Regions from separate parts of the Pseudomonas sp. S1_G07 genome, predicted to be linked through region 2. Evidence: predicted binding sites of a transcription regulator. Region 2 holds the regulator's gene; each other region holds the start of a gene.
The links. The regulator sigma-54, encoded in region 2, starts transcription at its own class of promoters, with help from an activator protein. The targets are predictions, from matches to a motif close to ANTGGCATNNANNTTGCTNT.

Region 1 (3,278 bases), 1.2 Mb from region 2:
ACCTGCCGCCAGCCCGATGATCAGTGCGCCCATCGGGCCCACGGTGCCAGCAGCCGGCGTGATTGCTACCAGGCCAGCCACCACACCCGAGGCGATGCCCAGTGCGCTTGGCTTACCGTGGGTGATCCACTCGGCGAACATCCAACCCAGCGCTGCAGCAGCCGTTGCGATCTGGGTCACCAGCATCGCCATGCCGGCAGTGCCGTTGGCCGCAACAGCGGAGCCGGCGTTGAAGCCGAACCAGCCGATCCACAGCATTGCCGCGCCAATCAGGGTGTAGCCCAGGTTATGCGGGGCCATCGGGGTAGTCGGGAAACCTTTACGCTTGCCGAGCACGATGCACGCCACCAGGCCCGCCACACCGGCGTTAATGTGCACCACCGTGCCGCCAGCGAAGTCCAGCACGCCCCAGTCCCACATCAGACCGCCGTTGCCGCTCCAGACCATGTGCGCGATCGGCGCGTAGACCAGGGTGAACCAGATGCCCATGAAGATCAGCATCGCGGAAAATTTCATGCGCTCAGCGAACGCACCGACGATCAGCGCCGGGGTGATGATGGCGAACGTCATCTGGAAAGTGATGAACACCGCTTCCGGGAACAGCGCCGCAGGCCCGGTGATGCTGGCCGGGGTGACACCCGCCAGGAACGCCTTGCCCATGCCGCCGAAGAAGGAGTTGAAGTTGACCACGCCCTGTTCCATACCAGTGGTATCGAAGGCGATGCTGTAACCGTAGATGACCCACAGGATGCTGATCAAGCCAGTGATGGCGAAACACTGCATCATCACCGACAGAATATTCTTGGAGCGGACCATGCCGCCGTAGAACAGCGCCAGGCCAGGGATGGTCATGAACAGCACCAGTGCGGTGGCGGTCAGCATCCAGGCGGTGTCGCCGGAGTTGAGGACTGGAGCAGCCACTTCGTCTGCCGCCATGGCCAGGCTTGGCATTACGATGGACAACAGGGCTCCGAGCCCTGCGAGTTTACGCAGAGTCATATTGTTTTCTCCTGGGGCGTTGGGGTTTGGCGGCTTAGATTGCGTCGGTATCGGTTTCGCCGGTACGGATGCGAATAGCCTGTTCCAGATTGACCACGAAGATCTTGCCGTCACCGATCTTGCCGGTGTTGGCGGCCTTGGTTATCGCCTCGATAACCCGGTCAAGATCCTTGTCGTCAATGGCGACATCAATCTTCACCTTCGGCAGGAAATCGACCACGTATTCCGCGCCGCGATACAGCTCGGTGTGACCCTTCTGCCGACCGAAGCCTTTGACCTCAGTAACGGTAATGCCCTGCACGCCGATCTCGGACAACGACTCGCGTACATCGTCCAACTTGAACGGCTTGATGATGGCAGTGACTAGCTTCATGAAAACTCTCTCCCGAATTGGTGGACTTGCCCCAGGAAAACAAACCCGTCTCAAGTCTAAGCGCAGTGCCTGGCTTTGTAACGCATCGTCGCAAGAGCAGTTGCCATTGCGACGCCAGCTAACCACTGGTGACGAAACCTGTACCCCTGATCCGTCGGCGCACTGCATTCGTCACGGCGACTGCATCAGTGCATGGGTCATGATCGTCTAAGCAGAAACCTTGCCAGCTCCGTAAAAATCACTGAAATCAGTCCTTTGCCCACTTGTGCCCACCGGCGGGGCTTTCTGGCGGCCTCAATGCGCACGAAAACAGTGCGCAACCGCCCGCCCCCATGCGCGAAAAGCGTGCGTGCCAGGTCGTGGAAAAGACTATAGACGCTGCGTGATACACTGCCCGCCAACAGTTTTCCGGAATATTTCCCATGCTCGCGCCCAAAGACCTCCTCGACGCCCTGAGCGGCCATGCCTCTCGCCTGTTCAGCGGTGATACCCCGTTGCCTCGCAATGAAATCGAAAGCCAGTTCAAGGCCTTGCTGCAGAGTGGCTTCAGCAAGCTCGACCTGGTGAGCCGGGAAGAATTCGATAGCCAGATGGTCGTGCTCGCCCGCACACGTGCGCGGTTGGAGAGCCTGGAGGCGAAAGTGGCGGAGTTGGAAGCGCGTTTGAATCCGACGGCAGAGTCGTCCGGCACAACGCGATGAAATGTGTGCTGGCTTGCCTGCGATGGGATCAACTGGGTCCAACTGACATACCGAGTCGCTTGGATCGCAGGCAAGCCAGTGCCCACATCGGCGTTGCATTGCACCTCGGATACGTTCTGTAAAACCTCCACCGCATGACGCTCACCCACCTCGTCTACCCTTGAAAAACCGCAGGAAGCGGCCTCCCACTTCAAGGAACGAGCATGTCCCTCGCCATCGTCCACAGCCGCGCCCAGGTCGGCGTCGAAGCCCCCGCCGTCACCGTCGAAGTGCATATGGCCAATGGGTTGCCGTCCCTGACGTTAGTGGGTCTGCCCGAAACAGCGCTTAGCTAGCGAATTAATAAATTAGGGTTCAAAACTCCTTATCCACATGAATCCAAGCACTCGGGCCTTTCTGGAAATTTTCCTCTCCTCCAAAGGCCCAGAGAATCCCCAGACCCCGCGAGCACCAGGAGCACAGGCAGCACGCCGAGCACATACAGCACAGCGAGCACGGAGCCAGCGGTAACGCCATGAAAAGTAAAGCAACGCATGTAAATTAATTTGCAACTAGAATCCTAGTGAGTTTTAACGAATACAAGCTGAAAACTGAGTTTGTCGATTAACGTTATCGGCAATGTTCACTCGAAAATTATAAGTCTTTGATAATTAAAGCTTTTTAATTGAATCTACAACCAGGTGAGCTGGTAATCGAAACCGGCGAAAGCCAAACCATTCTGCCCTGATCAAAACGAGGTGACCTATGACGACTGACTCCAAATTGCCACCCCTTCCAACGCCAGCTCTTGCTGCTGCCCCTCAAGGTATACCTGTGCCTCCCACTGCGCCCGTAACAGCGTCGGGAGTAGCACCAGACTTCCTTGCAAATCTAGCCGCGCTTAATGCGACTCAAAAAAAGAAGCGCAAAAGTAAGGCTCATGTAAATTCAATGAAAATGCGAGCTGAACTTTGGCCTGAACTAGATGCTAGCTTGCTTTGGGACAGAAACCTTAATGACGGATACTCAACTATCCCAAGGACACTCTCTATCATCACAAACATAATCGACGATCTTTCAAAAAAGATTACAGGAAAATCTGTTCCCGCAGGAAAGACCTACTTTGGACTTTGGTGCAGAGTCTGGGATGAAAACATGCTAACAATTGAGAACGAAACAATTTATGCCATTGAAGCTGGGTATACCGGCGAGCGGAACGTAACAAC
Region 2 (3,278 bases):
ACCACAACGTACGTGAGACCCTCGATATCTGCGAAACAGCCTATATCGTCAACGATGGCCAACTGATCGCCGAAGGCGACTCTGCCACCATCCTGGCCAACGAACTGGTCAAGGAAGTGTACCTGGGTCACGAGTTCCGCCTGTAAACCTGCCAGTGCAAACACGGTGGTGGCAGGTCGTTTGCCCGAAGCGCGGGAGTCAATGAAAACCTTCGGATTTTTATTGTTACTGCGCTCTAGGCAAAACCTTCGATATCAGGCATATAATTTGCTTATGTTTGGCGCTCACGCGCCCTGTCGTGGATGGCGCATTGCGCCGGCGAATAAGGTGTTAAGCCCCTGCCATGAAACCATCGCTAGTCCTGAGAATGGGCCAGCAGCTGACGATGACACCGCAGCTGCAACAGGCCATCCGCCTGCTCCAATTGTCGACCCTGGACCTGCAACAGGAAATCCAGGAGGCCCTGGAGTCCAATCCGATGCTCGAACGCCAGGAAGAAGGCGACGACTTCGATAATGCAGACCCCCTGGCCGACAACATCGAGCAAAAACCCAATTCCGACGTGCAGGAACCCTCCTACCAGGAAACCGCCCCTACGGTGGATAACCTCGAGGAAGGCGATTGGAACGAACGCATCCCCAACGAGCTGCCGGTGGATACCGCCTGGGAGGACGTCTACCAGACCAGCGCCAGCAGCCTGCCCAGCAATGATGATGACGAGTGGGATTTCACGACCCGCACTTCCGCAGGCGAAAGCCTGCAGAGCCATCTGTTGTGGCAACTGAATCTTGCGCCGATGTCGGATACCGATCGGCTGATCGCCGTCACCCTGATCGACTGCATCAATAACCAGGGCTATCTGGACGAGACACTCGACGAGATCCTTGAGGCCTTCGACCCGGAACTGGACATCGAGCTGGACGAAATCGAAGCCGTCCTGCACCGCATCCAACAATTCGAGCCGGCCGGTATCGGCGCGCGCACTCTTGGCGAGTGCCTCTTGCTGCAACTGCGTCAGTTACCGGCCAAGACCCCTTGGCTCGCCGAAGCACAGCGCCTGGTCACCGATTACATCGACCTGCTGGGCAGCCGTGACTACAGTCAACTGATGCGCCGCATGAAGCTCAAGGAAGACGAGTTGCGCCAGGTGATCGAGCTGGTGCAGAGCCTCAACCCGCGCCCGGGCTCGCAAATCGAGTCCAGTGAAGCTGAATACGTGGTCCCTGACGTGATCGTACGCAAGGATAACGAGCGCTGGCTCGTGGAGCTGAACCAGGAGTCAGTGCCACGCCTGCGGGTCAACCCGCAATACGCAGGTTTTGTACGTCGCGCCGATACCAGCGCCGACAACACCTTCATGCGCAACCAGTTGCAGGAGGCCCGCTGGTTCATCAAGAGCCTGCAGAGTCGCAACGAAACCCTGATGAAAGTCGCCACCCAGATCGTCGAGCACCAGCGCGGCTTCCTGGAGTACGGTGACGAAGCGATGAAGCCTTTGGTCCTGCATGACATCGCCGAGGCGGTTGGCATGCATGAATCGACGATTTCCCGGGTAACCACGCAAAAATTCATGCATACCCCACGGGGTATATATGAGCTGAAATACTTTTTCTCCAGCCATGTCAGCACCTCCGAAGGCGGCGAATGCTCGTCCACGGCGATCCGCGCGATCATCAAAAAACTGGTTGCCGCGGAAAATCAGAAAAAGCCGTTGAGTGACAGCAAGATCGCTGGTTTACTGGAGGCACAAGGCATTCAGGTCGCCCGTCGAACCGTCGCCAAGTACCGCGAATCCCTCGGGATCGCGCCTTCCAGCGAGCGTAAGCGTTTGATGTGACGGGCGGGCCACAGCGTTCCAGTGGCGGGTATTCCTACCCGCCGCTTTATGCACTGGCAACGAAGGAGAAGCTGTATGCAAGTCAACATCAGTGGACACCAACTGGAAGTCACCAAGCCCCTGCGCGAGTACACCGAGAGCAAGCTGAACAAGCTTGCGGGGCATTTTGACAAGATCACCAACGTGCAGGTCATCATGGAGGTCGATAAGCTCAAGCAGAAAATCGAAGCCACCCTGCACGTACCGAATGCCAAGCTCGTCGCCAATGCGGAACATGAAGATATGTACGCGGCGATTGATTCGCTCTACGACAAGCTCGATCGTCAACTCATAAAGCATAAGGAAAAGAATCTGCACCTGATGCAAGGTACAGGTCGTTAACTCCCCCCCATGATCCGACTTGAAACCATCCTGACCCCCGGCCGTTCACTCGTGAACGTGCCGGGCGGCAGCAAGAAGAAAGCCCTCGAAGAAATTGCCAAGCTGATCCACCGCGAAGTGCCGGATCTGGAGATGCAAGATGTCTTCGAGGCACTGGTTGCCCGTGAAAAACTCGGCTCCACCGGTTTTGGCAATGGCATCGCTATTCCTCACTGTCGCCTCAAAGGCTGTGATACGCCCGTCAGCGCCCTCCTGCATCTGGAAGCCTCCATCGATTTCGACGCCATCGACGGCGCCCCGGTCGACCTGCTGTTTGTTCTGCTGGTGCCAGAGGCCGCCACCGATGCACACCTGGAACTGCTCCGGCAGATCGCCAGCATGCTCGACCGCGAGGACGTACGCGACAAGCTGCGCAGTGCCAACAGCAACGAGGCCCTGTACCAAGTTGTCCTGGATGAACAAAACAGGCAGTAATCATGCGTTTGATCATCGTCAGCGGCCGTTCAGGCTCGGGTAAAAGTACCGCCCTCAATGTTCTCGAGGACAGCGGCTTCTATTGCATCGACAATCTGCCGGCCGGCTTGCTGCCGGAGTTGGCGGAGCGTGCGCTGATCCATACCGAACTGGCGCAACCCCTGGTCGCCGTTTCGATTGACGCCCGCAACCTGCCCAGCCACCTCACGCGGTTCCCGGAATTGCTCGAAGAGGTGCGCGCCAAGCACATTCATTGCGACGTGCTGTATCTGGATGCCGACGAGGAGACGCTGCTCAAGCGCTTCTCCGAGACCCGTCGTCGCCACCCCCTCAGCAGCCCCCACCGCTCCCTGGCGGAAGCCATCGAGGACGAAACCAAGCTGCTGGGACCGATCATTGACCTCGCCGACCTCAAGATCAACACCACCAGCCTCAACCTGTATCAGCTGCGCGATGCGATCAAGCTGCGCCTGCTGAACCAGCCGGAGCCGGGTACGGCGTTTCTCGTAGAGTCGTTTGGCTTCAAGCGTGGCATGCCGGTAGATGCGGATTTGGTGTTCGATGTACGCTGCCTGCCCAACCCCTA
Region 3 (3,278 bases), 620 kb from region 2:
GTCAAGCAGCGCTACCGGATCAGCAGCTGTAGTACAGCTCGTATTCCAGTGGGTGTACGAAGGTGCGAACCTTGATTTCTTCTTCGCTTTTCAGCTCGATGTAGGCATCGATGAAGTCGTCGCTGAATACGCCGCCTTTGGTCAGGAACGCGCGGCCCTTGTCCAGTTCTTCCAGGGCTTCTTTCAGGCTGCCGCACACTTGTGGGATCTCTTTGGCCTCTTCAGGCGGCAGGTCGTACAAGTTTTTGTCGGCGGCATCGCCAGGGTGGATCTTGTTCTGGATACCGTCCAGGCCGGCCATGACCAGGGCAGCGAAGGCCAGGTATGGGTTGGCTGCTGGATCCGGGAAGCGCGCTTCGATACGGCGGGCGCGTGGGCTGGACACGTAAGGAATGCGGATCGACGCGGAACGGTTACGAGCCGAGTAGGCCAGCATCACCGGTGCTTCGAAGCCTGGGACCAGACGCTTGTAGGAGTTGGTCGACGGGTTGGTGAAGCCGTTCAGGGCCTTACCGTGCTTGATGATACCGCCGATGAAGTACAGGGCAGTGTCGGACAGGCCGGCATAACCTTCGCCGGCGAAGGTGTTCTTGCCTTCTTTAGCGATGGACAGGTGAACGTGCATACCCGAGCCGTTATCGCCGTACAGCGGCTTAGGCATGAAGGTAGCGGTACGGCCGTAGGCATCAGCCACGTTGTGTACGCAGTACTTCAGGGTTTGTACTTCGTCAGCCTTGGCGACCAGGGTGTTGAACTTCACGCCGATTTCGTTCTGGCCGGCAGTCGCCACTTCGTGGTGGTGAACTTCGATGACCAGGCCCATCTCTTCCATGGCGTTGCACATGGAGGTACGGATTTCGTGGTCGTGGTCGAACGGCGGAACTGGGAAGTAGCCACCTTTGACGCCTGGACGGTGGCCTTTGTTGCCGCCTTCCACGTCCTGGTCGGACATCCACGAACCTTGTTCGGAGAAGATTTTGAACATGGAACCGGAGATGTCGGACTTGAACTTGACCGAATCAAAGATGAAGAATTCTGGCTCCGGGCCTACGAATACGGTGTCGCCGATACCGGTGGACTTCAGGTATTCCTCGGCACGCTTGGCGATCGCACGTGGGTCGCGGTCGTAGCCTTGCATGGTCGAAGGCTCGATCACGTCGCAGACGATGATCAGGGTTGGGTCTTCGGTGAACGGGTCGAGGACGGCAGTGCTGTCGTCCGGCATCAGGATCATGTCGGAGGCTTCGATGCCTTTCCAGCCAGCGATGGAGGAGCCGTCGAACATTTTGCCTTCTTCGAAGAAAGCATCATCCAGCGCGTCGCGAGCCGGCATGGTCACGTGGTGCTGAGTGCCTTTGGTGTCCGTGAAGCGCAGATCAATCCATTTAACGTCATGATCTTTGATGAGTTGAACCGACTTCGACATAGTGTCCTCCGGGTGGCTTCGGGCTGGGTAGTGGAGTTAGCCCTTAGAATGTGGGTGATGCCGGCGCGGATAGTCCGCCATGGCAACCTGCCTCACAAGAGAGCAAATTGCATGCCAGTGCGCCAACATGGGTTTTTTGCTCCAAAAGCGCCCCTATAAAGGTGCATTACGACAAAAGCCTTAAATTCGCGCACTGCAAAGTGGCGCGCTCAATCGAAAATGCACTGATTTAGTGCGGCGTAAGTGCTGTGCATATTAACTGGTTAAACCTTGAGCGATTTCCGCTATAATCCGCGCCCCCCTTTTTCGGCAGGCCCTGCGCGCGCTGTTTCCATGAAATTAATCGTTAAAGTCTTCCCCGAGATCACCATCAAGAGCCGACCGGTACGGATGCGTTTCATCCGTCAGTTGGCCAAGAACATCCGTACCGTGCTCCGTGACCTGGACCCGGCTGTGGTGGTGAACGGCGTGTGGGACAATCTCGAGCTGGAAACCCGCCTGACCGACGCCAAAGCCTTGAAGGACATGACCGAGCGCCTGAGCTGCATGCCGGGCATCGCGCATTTCCTGCAGGTCGACGAGTACCCGCTGGGCGACTTCGACGACATCACTGAAAAATGCAAACGGCACTTCGGCGACAGCCTTGAAGGCAAGATTTTTTCGGTGCGTTGCAAGCGTGCCGGCAAGCACCCGTTCAGCTCGATGGATGTCGAGAAATACGTCGGCAGCAAGCTGCGCCGTGAGTGCGGTGCCGCTGGAATTTCCCTGAAAGCGCCGCAAATTGAAGTGCGCATGGAAATACGCGACCAACGGTTGTTTGTGATCCACAGCCAGCACAACAGTATCGGCGGTTACCCGTTGGGCGCCCTGGAACAGACCCTGGTGCTGATGTCCGGCGGTTTCGATTCCACGGTGGCGGCCTACCAGATCATGCGCCGTGGCCTGATGAGCCACTTCTGCTTCTTTAACCTGGGCGGGCGTGCCCATGAATTGGGCGTGATGGAAGTCGCGCACTTTATCTGGAAGAAGTACGGCAGCTCCCAACGCGTGCTATTTGTAAGCGTGCCGTTCGAGGAAGTGCTGGGCGAAATTCTCGGTAAAGTCGATAACAGTCATATGGGCGTAGTATTGAAGCGTATGATGTTGCGCGCCGCCTCCCGAATCGCCGACCAGTTGCAGATCGACGCCCTGGTGACCGGTGAAGCGATTTCCCAGGTTTCCAGCCAGACGCTGCCGAACCTGTCGCTGATCGACTGCGTGACCGAAAAGCTGGTGTTGCGCCCGCTGATCGCCAGCCACAAGCAGGACATCATCGATCTGGCAGAAGAAATCGGTACCGCCGATTTTGCCAAGCATATGCCGGAATATTGCGGGGTCATCTCGGTGAACCCCAAGACCCACGCCAAGCGCAACCGCGTGGAGTACGAAGAACAACAGTTTGACATGGCGATTCTGGAGCGTGCGCTCGAGAACGCCAAGCTGGTCCCGATCGATCGAGTTATCGACGAGTTGGGCCAGGATGTGCAGATCGAAGAAGTCAGCGAAGCCCTGGCCGGCCAGATCGTCATCGACATCCGTCACCCGGATGCCGCTGAAGATGAGCCGCTGGAAATCGCCGGCATCGACGTACAAACGCTGCCGTTTTATGCATTGAACGCGCGTTTCAAGGAACTGGATAACAGCCGTCAGTACCTGCTGTATTGCGACAAAGGCGTGATGAGTCGCCTGCATGCCCACCATTTGCTCAGTGAGGGGCATGCCAATGTGCGCGTTTATCGACCGAGCTAAGAGCCCGGGGCTGTTTGCCTGTGGCCTGCGTCACCGGCCCCCCGACTCTGCCGTCAAGCTGTAA

Region 1: the regulator sigma-54 is predicted to act here: its motif matches at 1,581-1,600, upstream of glnK (P-II family nitrogen regulator).
Region 3: the regulator sigma-54 is predicted to act here: its motif matches at 1,526-1,545, upstream of glnA (glutamate--ammonia ligase).

Annotation. Positions count from the first base shown of each region.
Region 1 covers NZ_CP162778.1:792,430-795,707, forward strand. The annotation lists gene AB4O05_RS03780 (ammonium transporter) at 1-999, opposite strand, end outside; gene glnK (P-II family nitrogen regulator) at 1,034-1,372, opposite strand; gene AB4O05_RS03790 (accessory factor UbiK family protein) at 1,795-2,073, shown strand; partial or broken gene AB4O05_RS03795 (hypothetical protein) at 2,277-2,402, shown strand; gene AB4O05_RS03800 (hypothetical protein) at 2,818-3,278, shown strand, end outside.
Region 2 covers NZ_CP162778.1:2,040,889-2,044,166, reverse strand. The annotation lists gene lptB (LPS export ABC transporter ATP-binding protein) at 1-146, shown strand, start outside; gene AB4O05_RS09330 (RNA polymerase factor sigma-54) at 344-1,837, shown strand; gene hpf (ribosome hibernation-promoting factor, HPF/YfiA family) at 1,913-2,218, shown strand; gene ptsN (PTS IIA-like nitrogen regulatory protein PtsN) at 2,228-2,692, shown strand; gene rapZ (RNase adapter RapZ) at 2,695-3,278, shown strand, end outside.
Region 3 covers NZ_CP162778.1:1,425,840-1,429,117, forward strand. The annotation lists gene glnA (glutamate--ammonia ligase) at 20-1,426, opposite strand; gene thiI (tRNA uracil 4-sulfurtransferase ThiI) at 1,760-3,214, shown strand.